3 regions of the Photorhabdus stackebrandtii genome follow, and region 3 is predicted to be linked to each of the others. Evidence: predicted binding sites of a transcription regulator. Region 3 holds the regulator's gene; each other region holds the start of a gene.
The links. The regulator sigma-54, encoded in region 3, starts transcription at its own class of promoters, with help from an activator protein. The targets are predictions, from matches to a motif close to GTTGGCACANNTTTCGCTNT.

Region 1 (4,577 bases), on a different contig from region 3:
CAGAAAGATTACGCCTCTTTGCTGCGATGCGCACGACGACGGTCGTTTTCTGTCAGATGGCGTTTACGCAGGCGAATTGACACAGGAGTCACTTCTACCAGTTCGTCATCATCAATAAACTCCAGAGCCTGCTCCAGGGTTTTCTTAATATACGGAGACAAGGTTGTCGCTTCGTCAGTACCAGACGCACGGACGTTTGTCAGTTTCTTACCTGTCAGGCAGTTAACTGTCAAGTCATTGGAGCGGGAATGAATGCCGATCACTTGGCCTTCATACACTTCCGCACCATGCCCCAGGAACAACTTACCACGATCCTGCAAGCTATAAAGCGCATAAGCAACCGCTTTACCCTGACCATTGGAAATCATGACACCGTTCTGACGGCGACCGATTTCACCCGCACGAATATCATCATAGTGGCTAAATGTTGCATACAACAGGCCAGTACCAGAGGTCATGGTCAGGAATTCAGTCCGGAAACCAATCAAACCACGGCTTGGAATGATGTAATCAAGGCGCACACGGCCTTTACCGTCGGGCAACATATCGCGCAGATCAGCTTTACGCTCACCCAGTGCCTGCATCACATCACCCTGATGTTGCTCTTCAATATCCAGAGTTACCTGCTCGAATGGCTCTTGTTTGCGGCCATCGATCTCACGGAAGATAACTTTCGGACGAGATACCGCCAACTCAAAACCTTCACGGCGCATGTTCTCAATCAGAACAGATAAGTGCAATTCGCCACGGCCAGAAACACGGAACGCATCTGGATCTTCGGTTTCTTCAACACGCAGAGCGACGTTGTGAACCAGCTCTTTCTTCAGACGCTCAAGGATCTGGCGTGAAGTAACATATTTACCTTCACGACCACAGAAAGGAGAGGTGTTAACACAGAAGAACATGCTTACCGTCGGCTCATCAACAGCCAGTGGCGGCAGTGCTTCAACCGCATTGGTATCACACAGGGTATCAGAGATATTCAGCTCACCCAAACCGGTAATCGCAACGATGTCGCCCGCTTCCGCTTGCTCACTCTCAATACGCTCCAGACCCAGGTGGCCCAGAACTTTACCAATTTTGCCGTTCCGGGTTTTACCTTCGCTATCAACAATCGTCACGTTCTGGTTTGGTTTAACCGTACCACGCTTGATACGACCAATACCGATAACACCAACATAGTTGTTGTAGTCCAGCTGAGAAATCTGCATCTGGAATGAACCATTAAGGTCAACTTTCGGTGGCTCTACATGATCGACAATCGCCTGATACAACGGAGTCATATCTTCGGCCATATCAGTATGCTCAATACCGGCAATTCCCATCAGTGCAGATGCATAGATAATTGGGAAGTCCAGTTGCTCGTCAGTCGCACCCAGGTTTACAAACAGGTCAAACACCTGATCGACAACCCAATCAGGACGTGCGCCAGGACGGTCAACTTTGTTGATAACCACAATAGGTTTCAAACCATGAGCGAACGCTTTTTGAGTTACAAAACGGGTCTGAGGCATTGGCCCATCCATGGCATCGACCAGCAACAATACGCTGTCAACCATAGACATAACACGTTCTACTTCACCGCCGAAATCAGCATGTCCCGGAGTGTCTACGATATTAATACGGTAGTCATTCCATTTAATGGCGGTATTTTTTGCGAGGATAGTAATTCCACGCTCTTTCTCCAGATCATTGGAGTCCATCACACGTTCTGTCGCTGTCGCACGGTCACCGAAAGTACCGGATTGTTGCAGCAGCTTGTCAACCAGGGTAGTTTTACCATGGTCAACATGCGCGATAATGGCGATATTACGCAATTTTTCGATCACAAACTTTGCCTCAGGCATTTAGAAATAGCGCGCTATTGTACACACATTGGTCGAGGGACTAAACAGGATCACAAGAATCTGTTCTTAACAACTTGATACAAATGGAATTGTGATCCCTTTCACGCCTATAAAAGATGCACTATTGATAAAAATGCACCGACAGGGTGCAGGATAGTAACATAATCGCACTAATACAGTGCAATTTTCCTGAATATTAAAGTATTCCCCCATGGGGATACCCATAACACAGTATATTGCAAGGTGTCAGAAAGTTGGCACGCTTTTCGCAATTGTTTTCCTCATCTAATAAGATTGTTTTTTACAACAACAAGTTTGCAAACGCGTAAATAGCCTTGTTAAGGTAAAACAATGTAACTGTGTTTTCTTTAAGTCTTAATCTAAAACCATTTTACCAAGACCGACACAAACCAGGAGAAACCGAGTATGTCCGCTGAACATGTTTTAACCATGATTGAAGAGCATCAGGTGAAGTTTATTGATTTGCGTTTCACTGATACCAAAGGCAAAGAACAACATATGACCATTCCTGCTCATCAGGTTAATGCGGACTTCTTTGAAGATGGCAAAATGTTCGATGGCTCTTCAATTCACGGTTGGAAAGGTATTAACGAATCCGACATGGTGCTGATGCCAGATCCAAGTACAGCGATGCTTGATCCGTTCTTTGATGATGCCACTCTGATACTGCGTTGTGACATTCTGGAACCTGGCACGATGCAAGGCTATGAACGTGATCCACGTTCCATCTGCAAACGCGCTGAAGATTTTTTGCGCTCAAGCGGCATTGCAGATACCGTCCTGTGTGGTCCAGAACCTGAATTTTTCCTGTTTGACGACATACGCTTCGGCAGTTCTATGTCTGGTTCCTATTACCATATCGATGATATTGAAGCAGCATGGAACTCCGGAACTCGATACGAAGGCGGTAACAAAGGCCACCGACCTGCGGTAAAAGGCGGTTACGCCCCGCTGCCTCCGGTTGATTCTTCTCAGGATTTACGTTCAGCCATGTGCCTGACAATGGAAGCGATGGGACTGGTTGTGGAAGCTCACCATCATGAAGTTGGCACTGCCGGTCAAAATGAAATTGCTACTCGTTTCAACACGATGACCAAAAAGGCTGACGAAACCCAGATTTACAAATACGTCGTACATAATGTGGCGCACAATTTTGGCAAAACCGCCACCTTCATGCCAAAACCACTGGTTGGTGATAATGGCTCCGGCATGCACTGCCATATGTCCCTGTCTAAAAACGGCGCCAACCTGTTTGCCGGTGACAAATACGGTGGTTTGTCCGAACTGGCGTTGTTCTACATCGGCGGTATTATCAAACATGCCCGTGCACTGAACGCATTTACCAACCCGACAACCAACTCTTATAAACGTCTGGTTCCGGGCTACGAAGCACCGGTTATGCTGGCCTACTCTGCCCGTAACCGTTCTGCATCCATCCGTATTCCGGTTGTCGCCAGCACCAAGGCCCGCCGTATTGAAGTACGTTTCCCTGACCCGGCAGCTAACCCTTATTTGGCATTTGCCGCTCAGTTGATGGCTGGCCTTGACGGTATTATCAATAAAATCCATCCGGGTGATGCGATGGATAAAAACCTGTATGACCTACCACCGGAAGAAGCCAAAGAGATCCCAACCGTCGCTTCTTCTCTGGATGAAGCACTGTCAGCATTGGATACTGACCGCGAGTTCCTGACCCGTGGTGGTGTATTCACCGATGACGCCATTGATGCTTATATTGAATTGAAAAACAGTGAAATGGAGCGTGTCCGCCTGACACCACATCCACTGGAGTTTGAACTGTATTACAGTGTGTAATTAGCAGCGCCATTCCCGCTGATCATTTTTGTTGCCGTGAAACATTTAGCCCATCTTCGGATGGGCCCTTTTCCTGCCCCCAAAGTTCAGACTTTAACTGGGCCTTACGCTCGAATATGATACAGTGCACCAAAAAGGTGCGGGAGTGTAAATGAAAACGGAAAACCTACCCGATACCGGGCAAATATTAAACTCACTGATTAACAGCGTACTGGTGCTGGATACCGATCTCGTGATCCGCTATGCCAACCATGCAGCGCTGCAACTATTCGCTCAGAGCGCCCGTAAACTATTAGGTACACCTCTTCCGGTGCTGTTCAGTTACTTTTCACTGGATACAGAGCTGATGCACGCCAGTTTAGTCAGCGGTCAGAGTTTTACTGACAACGAAGTGACGTTAGTGGTTAATAACCGCTCTCATATTATGTCGCTCAGTGCCCAACCCATTTCCGGGCAGTTTATTTTGCTGGAACTGGCACCTATGGATAGTCAACGCCGGTTAAGTCAAGAGCAGGTACAACAAGCCCAGCAGATAGCAGCACGGGAATTGATTCGGGGGCTGGCACATGAAATTAAAAATCCTCTCGGCGGGCTGAGGGGAGCTGCGCAATTACTTTCAAGAGCGCTGCCTGATCCTGCTTTGCAGGAATACACCCAGGTGATTATTGAACAGGCGGACCGGTTGCGTCATCTGGTAGACAGATTACTTGGCCCACAACATCCGGGCGAACAAATTAAACAAAGCATTCATTATGTTGCTGAACGGGTCTATCAATTAGTCTCGCTGGAAATGCCGGATAATGTCACACTGATAAAAGATTACGATCCAAGTCTGCCGGAACTGGCTCACTACCCGGATCAAATTGAGCAGGTGCTGCTGAACATCACCCGTAA
Region 2 (4,577 bases), on a different contig from region 3:
CTACTAATGATGTGGACCGTGTGGTATTTGCTGCGGGTGAGGGGGTGCTTACTTTAGTTGACTCGTTGGTTATGGGTTGTGCAGTACTGATTATGATGAGTGTACAAATTAGTTGGCAGTTAACTTTATTGTCTTTGTTACCTATGCCGATTATGGCAATTATCATTAAACGATATGGTGATCAACTTCATCATCGCTTCAAATCTGCACAAGGTGCCTTTTCTGCTCTGAATAACCAGGCTCAGGAAAGTCTGACCAGTATTCGCATGATCAAGGCGTTTGGTCTTGAAGATTTGCAATCAAATCAGTTTGAACAGGTTGCTGTGGAAGCGGGTCGTAAGAATATGTATGTTGCCAGGGTGGATGCACGATTTGATCCGACAATTTTTATTGCTATTGGTATGTCAAACTTTCTGGCTATCGGTGGTGGTAGCTGGATGGTGCTAAATGGTGCTTTGACTCTTGGGGAGCTCACTAGCTTTGTGATGTACCTTGGCCTGATGATTTGGCCAATGTTAGCGCTGGCATGGATGTTTAATATCGTTGAACGGGGAAGTGCTGCATACAGTCGTATCCGTAGCTTGTTGCAGGAGCCTCCGGTTATTGAGGATGGTAACCGTCATTTATCTCCTGAGCGTAGTATTCTGGATGTGAATATCAAAGCGTTTCATTATCCGCAAAGTAATAAAACTATTCTGAGTCAAATTAACTTCCGGTTATCACCGGGACAGCTACTGGGGATATGTGGCCCAACCGGTTCAGGTAAGAGCACACTACTTGCGTTGATACAGAGGCAGTTTGATATGACTGATGGGGAAATTCTTTTCCAGTCGATTAAAATTGCAGATATCCGATTAGATGAATGGCGAGCACGGTTTGCCGTTGTTAATCAAACTCCTTTTCTATTTTCAGATACAGTTGCCGGGAATATTGCTTTGGGATGTCCTGATGCAACAACGGAACAGATCGAAGAAGTTGCCCGCCTTGCCAATGTTCATGAAGATATTCTTCGTTTACCCGAAGGGTACCAGACGGAAGTGGGCGAGCGTGGAGTGATGCTTTCTGGTGGGCAGAAGCAGCGCATCTCTATTGCAAGAGCGTTGCTTTTAGATGCAGAGATTTTGATTCTGGATGACGCTTTATCTGCGGTTGATGGGCAAACTGAACACAATATCTTACAAAACCTCAGCCAGTGGAGACAACAACGCACGGTTATTATCAGTGCTCACCGTCTGTCTGCATTAACTGATGCTGATAATATTCTGGTGATGCAGCAAGGTTCTGTTATACATCAGGGGCGGCATCATCAACTGGCGGAGCAGCCAGGATGGTATCGTGATATGTATCATTATCAGCAGCTTGAAGAAGCATTGGATGACGAGGAAACTACTGAGGAAAATAAAGATGACTAAGGTTTGCCGATTGTGGCCGTCTCTGAAACGTTTGCTGGTTTATGGAAAAAATTATCGTAAGCCGTTGGGGGTAGCGGTACTGATGCTGTGGGGGGCTGCAATTGCGGAAGTCAGTGGTCCGATTCTGATTAGTTACTTTATCGATAATATGGTTGCTACGGGTAATATGCCAGCAGGAGTGATTATTGGGCTGTCTGTAACCTTTATTGCTCTGCAACTGATTACGGCCGCATTACACTATTTCCAGACTTTATTGTTCAATCAAGTGTCAGTTGATGTAGTTCAGCAACTTCGTACTGATGTGATGAATGCAGCATTACGCCAGCCTCTGAGTGCTTTTGATAATCAACCGGTAGGGCAATTGATTTCCCGTGTAACGAACGACACTGAGGTCATTAAAGATCTTTATGTCAATGTGGTTCCTACGGTATTTCGCAGCATTGCATTGATTGGTGCGATGATGATTGCCATGTTTATACTCGAATGGCGTATGGCACTGATTGCAATTCTTATTTTTCCTGTCGTGTTGATTGTCATGGCGATATACCAGCATCTAAGTACGCCAATTGTCCGGCGGGTACGTAGTTATTTAGCTGATATTAATGATAATTTTAATGAGGTCATTAATGGAATGAGCGTTGTTCAGCAGTTCCGGCAGCAGGCTCGTTTTGGTGAACGTATGTTGTCAACAAATCGTGCTCATTTTAAAGCGAGAATGCAGGCGCTGCGATTAGATGGGATTCTATTACGTCCATTATTAAGTTTACTGTCTACTATGGTGTTGTGCGGTTTTATTGTGTTGTTTGGGTTTAGTGGAGCAGGGGTGATTGGCGTCGGAGTATTGTATGCTTTTATCAATTACCTAGGGCGGTTGAATGAACCACTAATTGAACTGACCTCTCAGCAATCAATCCTGCAACAAGCTATAGTTTCTGGTGAGAGGATATTTGAATTAATGGATAGCCCTCAACAAGGTTATGGTATGGATAATCAACCACTATCCAGTGGTCGAATTGATATAGAAAATGTCAGTTTTTCCTACCGGGATGACAAAATAGTTTTACAAGATATTAATTTACAGGTTTCGGCTTATGGTTTTGTTGCTTTGGTTGGTCATACCGGTAGTGGAAAAAGTACGCTGGCAAATTTACTGATGGGATATTACTCGTGGCAGAAAGGGGAGATTTACCTTGACGGCCGGCCGGTATCATCTCTGTCTCATTCGGTATTACGCAACGGTGTGGCAATGGTTCAGCAGGATCCTGTCGTTCTTGCTGACTCTTTCCTTAGCAATGTTACGCTTGGCCGGAATATTTCAGAAGAGAAAGTTTGGCAGGTACTGGAAACTGTGCAATTAGCTAAGTTAGTGCGTACGCTTCCTGATGGCCTTCATACTATCTTGGGAGAGCAGGGCAATACGTTGTCAGCTGGCCAAAAACAATTGCTTGCTATGGCGAGAGTGTTAGTGCAAGCACCGCAAATTTTGATCCTTGATGAGGCGACAGCAAATATTGATTCTGGTACGGAACAGGCGGTACAACAGGCTTTACGATTGATTCGTCAGCAAACAACATTGATAGTGATTGCTCACCGTTTGTCCACTATTGTAGAGGCTGATACTATTCTGGTGCTGCATCGTGGTGCAGTTGTTGAACAGGGACACCATCAACAATTATTGGTAAGACGTGGGCGTTACTATCAGATGTATCAGTTACAACAAGTAAGCGATACATTAAATGAATGTGGCGCAATCTCTGAGAAAGAGGTGTTGATTTAACTGGATTTGCACTAATTTGGTGCGCTAACGGGAGAGTACATTCGTTGCTCTCTTCTCTTCTTTTCTCCGTAATTTTTATTTACTCTATTATTATTTGATTTCTATATGTTTTTCATTTCTGGCACACCCCTTGCTATTCCCTTATTACAAACACAATCGACGGATGGCAGGGGGATATATGAAGCTCATTACGACAATTATAAAACCATTCAAATTGGAGGATATTAGGGAGGTTCTCTCTGGTCTTGGTGTTCAAGGGTTGACTATAACAGAGGTAAAAGGATTTGGTCGTCAAAAAGGGCATGCGGAGCTTTATCGTGGAGCTGAGTATAGCGTCAATTTTTTACCTAAGGTAAAGATAGATATTGCTGTAGCAGATGAGTTAGTTGAGGAGGTAATTCATGCGATTCAGCAATCAGCTTTCACCGGAAAAGTTGGCGACGGTAAAATTTTTGTCATCGAATTACAACAGGCTATCCGTATCAGAACAGGGGAGATTAATGATGCGGCACTGTAACTCACTGATAGAGACGATATATATGAAAAGACAATTCTCTGTGGCTACCGGTGTTGTGGCCAGTTTTTTACCCTCATTATCTCAGGCAGCAGAAGGCGTTGCTGATAGAGCTGATAATGCTTTTATGATGATTTGTACAGTGCTTGTTCTGTTTATGACAATTCCGGGAATTGCTCTATTTTATGGTGGATTGTTACGGAGCAAAAACGTTTTATCGCTGATGGCTCAGGTTATGGTGAGTTTTGCTCTGGTATGTGTATTGTGGGTGATTTACGGCTACAGCTTGGCTTTTGAACCGGGGAATGGTTTCTTTGGTGGCTTTAGTCAAATGATGTTAAAGAATTTGGCAGTTACGAGCTTAAGTGGCAATTTTTATCAGTTAATCCATGTGGCATTTCAAGGTTCTTTCGCTGGTATCACAGTCACTTTGATTATTGGTGCGTTAGGGGAGCGTATTCGCTTTCCGGCTTTGTTAATTTTCAGTGTGCTGTGGTTGACGTTTTCTTACTTGCCTATGGCACATATGGTTTGGGGCGGCGGTGTTCTTTCACAGGATGGCGCGTTGGATTTTGCTGGTGGTACAGTTGTGCATATTAATGCTGCTGTAGCTGGGTTGGTTGGTGCTTACTTACTGGGAAAACGCACTGGTTTTGGGAAAGAGGCATTTAAACCGCATAACCTGCCGATGGTCTTCATCGGTACTGCTGTGCTCTATATTGGCTGGTTTGGTTTTAATGCGGGTTCTGCTGGTGCGGCTAATGAGATCGCTGCTCTGGCATTTTTGAATACAATGGTGGCGACTGCTGCCGCTATTCTGTCATGGGTTTTTGCAGAATGGCTTTTCCGTAATAAACCTTCTCTTTTAGGGGCA
Region 3 (4,577 bases):
TTGACGGTGTGATGTCTGATGGCCTGATATATATGGGTAATAACGGCGAAGAACTGAAAACGTTTAATGTTCGTGATGGTTACGGGATTCGCTGCCTAATTACTTCAGGAATCGAAGTCGCTATTATTACCGGCCGTAAGGCAAAACTGCTGGAAGATCGAGCAAACACACTGGGCATTACACATCTTTACCAGGGACAAAGTGATAAGGTTTTGGCGTATAGAGAACTGTTAGATAAACTGGGGCTAACACCAGAACAGGTTGCTTACATCGGTGATGATCTGATTGACTGGCCAGTCATGGAACAAGTGGGCTTATCTGTCGCTGTGGCAGATGCGCATCCACTGTTATTACCAAAAGCGCATTATGTCACCCAAATTGCAGGAGGACACGGCGCGGTAAGAGAACTTTGTGATTTGGTGCTTTTCGCTCAGAATAAGCTGGAAGAGGCCAAAGGATTATCAATATAGTAGGTTGAAGCGAAACGAGAATGGATAAAATCAAATCCTGGCTGGCTATAATACTAGCGTTAATCACCCTGGCGTTAATTGGCTGGAACTTATCTGATTCAGACGAGACTAACTCATCTTCCGCTACAGATAACAGTCAGCCAACATACCAAAGTCAGGAAACCATAACTTTTGTCTATGATCCTACTGGTAAGCTGACGTACAAACTGGTCGCTGATGACGTCCAGAATTATGCTGAATCAAAACTTACCTGGTTTACTAAGCCGGTATTAATTACATATGACTCAAATGCCATTGCTACATGGACAGTTCGTGCTAACAAAGCCAAACTGACCAACGACAGAATGCTCTATCTTTACGGAGATGTGCAGGTTGACAGCTTGACTGATACGGCACAATTACAGCGTATTACCACAGAAAATGCTATCGTCAATCTGGTCACTCAGGATGTTTCATCTGACGATCAGGTCACACTGATTGGCGTAGGGTTGAAATCCGTCGGTATGAAAATGCGTGGCAATCTGCGGAACAAAACCGCTGAACTGATTGAAAAGGTTAACACCTACTATGAAATCCAACATGAACAACAGAATCTGTAATACTCTTATTGCCTGTGCCATTTTTACAGTCAGTCTTCCGGCTCTGGCACTGAAAGATGACACCCAGAAACCAATTTCTATTGATTCTGCTAAGCAATCCCTTGACATGACCGGGAACACTGCCACATTTACAGAAAATGTGATCGTTAAACAGGGCTCTATTGATATCCACGCCGACAAAGTTGTTGTGACTCGCCCTGATGGCGATTCTAAGAAAATGGTTATTGAGGCATTTGGTAATCCAGTAACTTTCTATCAGCTACAGGACAACGGCAAACCAATCAAAGGCCGCGGCGCCAAAATGCGTTACGAAATGGATAAAGAACTGGTTACTCTCACTGGCAACGCCTATCTGGAACAGTTAGACAGCAATATAAAAGGCGACCGTATCACTTACCTAGTCCCAACCCAGCAAATGGAAGCGTTCAGTGACAAAGGTAAACGAGTGACAACCGTTTTGTTACCTTCTCAATTACAAGAAGAAAGCCCTGCGGTTAACAACAAGAGTAAATAACGAGATATGGCAATACTAAACGCAGAAAACCTAGCAAAAGCTTACAAAGGCCGTAAGGTCGTTGAAAATGTCAGCTTAAACGTGAACTCCGGTGAAATTGTTGGTCTGCTTGGTCCGAACGGTGCAGGGAAAACCACGACTTTTTATATGGTTGTAGGTATTGTTTCACGGGATGCCGGGACAATTACCATTGATAGCGAAGATATCAGCCTGCTGCCGCTTCACGAACGGGCGCGCCGTGGTATTGGCTATTTACCTCAGGAAGCTTCTATTTTTCGTCGTCTGAGCGTATTCGACAATCTGATGGCTGTATTGGAGATCCGTCAGGATCTGACTCAGGAGCAACGGAAGGAACGTGCCGCAGAGCTGATGGAAGAGTTCCATATCAGCCACCTACGTGACAATCTTGGTCAATCACTTTCCGGCGGTGAGCGTCGCCGCGTAGAGATTGCCCGCGCGCTGGCAGCCAACCCTAAATTTATTTTGCTGGATGAACCTTTCGCCGGCGTAGATCCAATCTCAGTTATCGATATCAAAAAGATTATTCAACATTTGAGAGATTATGGGTTAGGCGTCCTGATCACAGACCATAACGTCCGTGAAACATTGGATGTATGTGAGCGCGCTTACATTGTCAGTCAAGGGCAGCTGATTGCTCACGGCACACCGCATGATATTCTCAATAATGAACAGGTGAAGCGCGTTTATTTAGGCGAAGGTTTCCGGCTCTAATTCAGCCAGGAGAATTGATTTAACGCTATGAAGCAAAGTTTGCAACTCAGGCTCAGTCAGCAACTGGCGATGACACCACAGCTCCAACAAGCCATTCGTTTGTTGCAACTTTCTACGCTTGAACTTCAACAGGAAATACAGCAAGCGTTAGAAATGAATCCTTTGCTTGAGCAGGATGAAGATCATCAAGAAATCAGTCATCAGGAATCTCCTGACAACGAAACCGACGTTATGGATACGCTTGATGCCCTACAACAAAAAGATATGCCAGATGAGTTGCCACTGGATGCCAGCTGGGATGAAATTTACACCGCGGGTACGCCTTCCGGTACACGTAATGACTATAGTGACGACGACTTGCCACTTTACCAAGGTGAAACAGTCCAAACCCTGCAAGACTATTTAATGTGGCAAGCAGAGCTGACCCCTTTCACAGAAACAGATGCAGCAATTGCTACATCAATTATTGATGCCGTAGATGATACAGGCTACCTTACTGTACCACTGGAGGAGATCCTCGCCAGCATTGGCGACGATCAACTGACTCTGGCAGAAGTGGAAACCGTGCTCAAACGGATACAACATTTTGATCCCATAGGTGTCGCTGCCCGTGATCTGAAAGATTGTCTACTGATCCAGCTATCCATGTTTCCACCAGAAACACCTTATCTGAAAGAGGCGAAACTGATCGTCTGCGAACATCTGGAGTTACTGGGTAATCGGGATTTTCGCAATTTAATCCGCTTAAGTCGCTTAAAAGAAGATACACTGAAAGAAGTGATTGATTTAATTCAGTCACTTGAACCAAGACCTGGCCTGGCGGTAAACACAGGTGAATCAGAGTATGTCATCCCTGATGTGCTGGTTCGAAAAGAGAGTGAACACTGGCAAGTAGAATTAAATACAGATAGCATTCCCCGTTTACACATTAATCAGCAGTATGCGGAACTTGGGCAACATACACACAATGAAAATGATAGTCAGTTTATCCGCAATAACCTACAGGAAGCTAAATGGCTTATCAAAAGCCTGGAAAGCCGAAATGATACTCTACTGAAAGTTACGCGCTGCATTGTAGAGCAGCAACAGGAATTTTTTGAACATGGCGAAGAACATATGAAGCCCATGGTTTTGGCAGATATTGCCTTCCAGGTTGATATGCATGAATCTACCATTTCCAGGGTGACTACCCAGAAATTCCTGCACAGCCCACGTGGCATTTTCGAATTGAAGTATTTTTTCTCCAGCCATGTTAATACAGAAAGTGGAGGCGAAGCCTCTTCAACTGCAATACGGGCTTTGGTGAAAAAACTGGTAGCAGCGGAGAACTCCGCCAAACCATTAAGTGACAGCAAACTGACGAGCATGCTAGCCGATCAAGGCATTATGGTTGCCCGACGGACTGTCGCAAAATATCGAGAGTCGTTATCCATTCCGCCATCAAACCAACGTAAGCGTTTGGTTTGAAATGAACAGAGAAGGAAGACAATATGCAACTCAAAATAACTGGTCACCATATTGAAATTACTGATGCATTACGCGACATTATCACTGCAAAATGCAGCAAACTGGATCAATATTTCGACAGGATCAACCTGATTCAGGTAATCCTCCGTGTGGAAAAGGTACAACAAATCGCCGAAGCCACGATACATATTAACGGAGGCGAGTTGCACGCATCCTCAGAACATGAAGATATGTATGCAGCAATTGATGGACTGGTCGATAAACTAGCTCGTCAGTTAACCAAACATAAAGATAAACTGAGACAACATTAACAGTTATTTAACAATAGCTGTAGTAAAAACAGCGGAGTCTTGCTGTAAAACAGTGCACAAATACCGGATGCCACAGATAACCTATGGCATCCGGTATCAATAAGCACCTAAGCGAATAGAAAAATGAATAACCAAGCAGATTTACTACTAAGCTCTGTACTTTCCCTCGAATGTACACGCAATAATGTACATTGTTCGAGCAAAAAACGGGCTTTAGAGATTATCAGTGAGCTGGCATCTAAACGGCTTAAATTACCCGAGAATATCGTATTTGAAGCAATATTAACCAGAGAAAAAGTAGGCACTACTGGAATTGGCAGTGGTATTGCTATCCCTCACGGTAAGCTGGATGAAGAAAGCTCAGATCAAGCTGTTGGCGTTTTCCTCAATCTGGAGCAACCCATTGCTTTCGATGCCATTGATAATCAACCAGTCGATTTGCTGTTTGCTTTACTGGTTCCAAACGATCAATGCCAGACACACT

Region 1: a site for sigma-54 is predicted at 2,101-2,120, ahead of glnA (glutamate--ammonia ligase). Genes of this name have one in related genera too.
Region 2: a site for sigma-54 is predicted at 3,307-3,326, ahead of glnK (P-II family nitrogen regulator). Genes of this name have one in related genera too.

The regions. Positions count from the first base shown of each region.
Region 1 covers NZ_PUJV01000010.1:97,755-102,331, reverse strand. The annotation lists gene typA (ribosome-dependent GTPase TypA) at 9-1,847, opposite strand; gene glnA (glutamate--ammonia ligase) at 2,274-3,683, shown strand; gene glnL (nitrogen regulation protein NR(II)) at 3,835-4,577, shown strand, end outside.
Region 2 covers NZ_PUJV01000012.1:58,768-63,344, forward strand. The annotation lists gene C5470_RS12105 (SmdA family multidrug ABC transporter permease/ATP-binding protein) at 1-1,412, shown strand, start outside; gene C5470_RS12110 (SmdB family multidrug efflux ABC transporter permease/ATP-binding protein) at 1,405-3,189, shown strand; gene glnK (P-II family nitrogen regulator) at 3,368-3,706, shown strand; gene amtB (ammonium transporter AmtB) at 3,729-4,577, shown strand, end outside.
Region 3 covers NZ_PUJV01000006.1:121,851-126,427, reverse strand. The annotation lists gene kdsC (3-deoxy-manno-octulosonate-8-phosphatase KdsC) at 1-470, shown strand, start outside; gene lptC (LPS export ABC transporter periplasmic protein LptC) at 491-1,069, shown strand; gene lptA (lipopolysaccharide ABC transporter substrate-binding protein LptA) at 1,050-1,583, shown strand; gene lptB (LPS export ABC transporter ATP-binding protein) at 1,590-2,315, shown strand; gene rpoN (RNA polymerase factor sigma-54) at 2,343-3,782, shown strand; gene hpf (ribosome hibernation promoting factor) at 3,806-4,093, shown strand; gene ptsN (PTS IIA-like nitrogen regulatory protein PtsN) at 4,217-4,577, shown strand, end outside.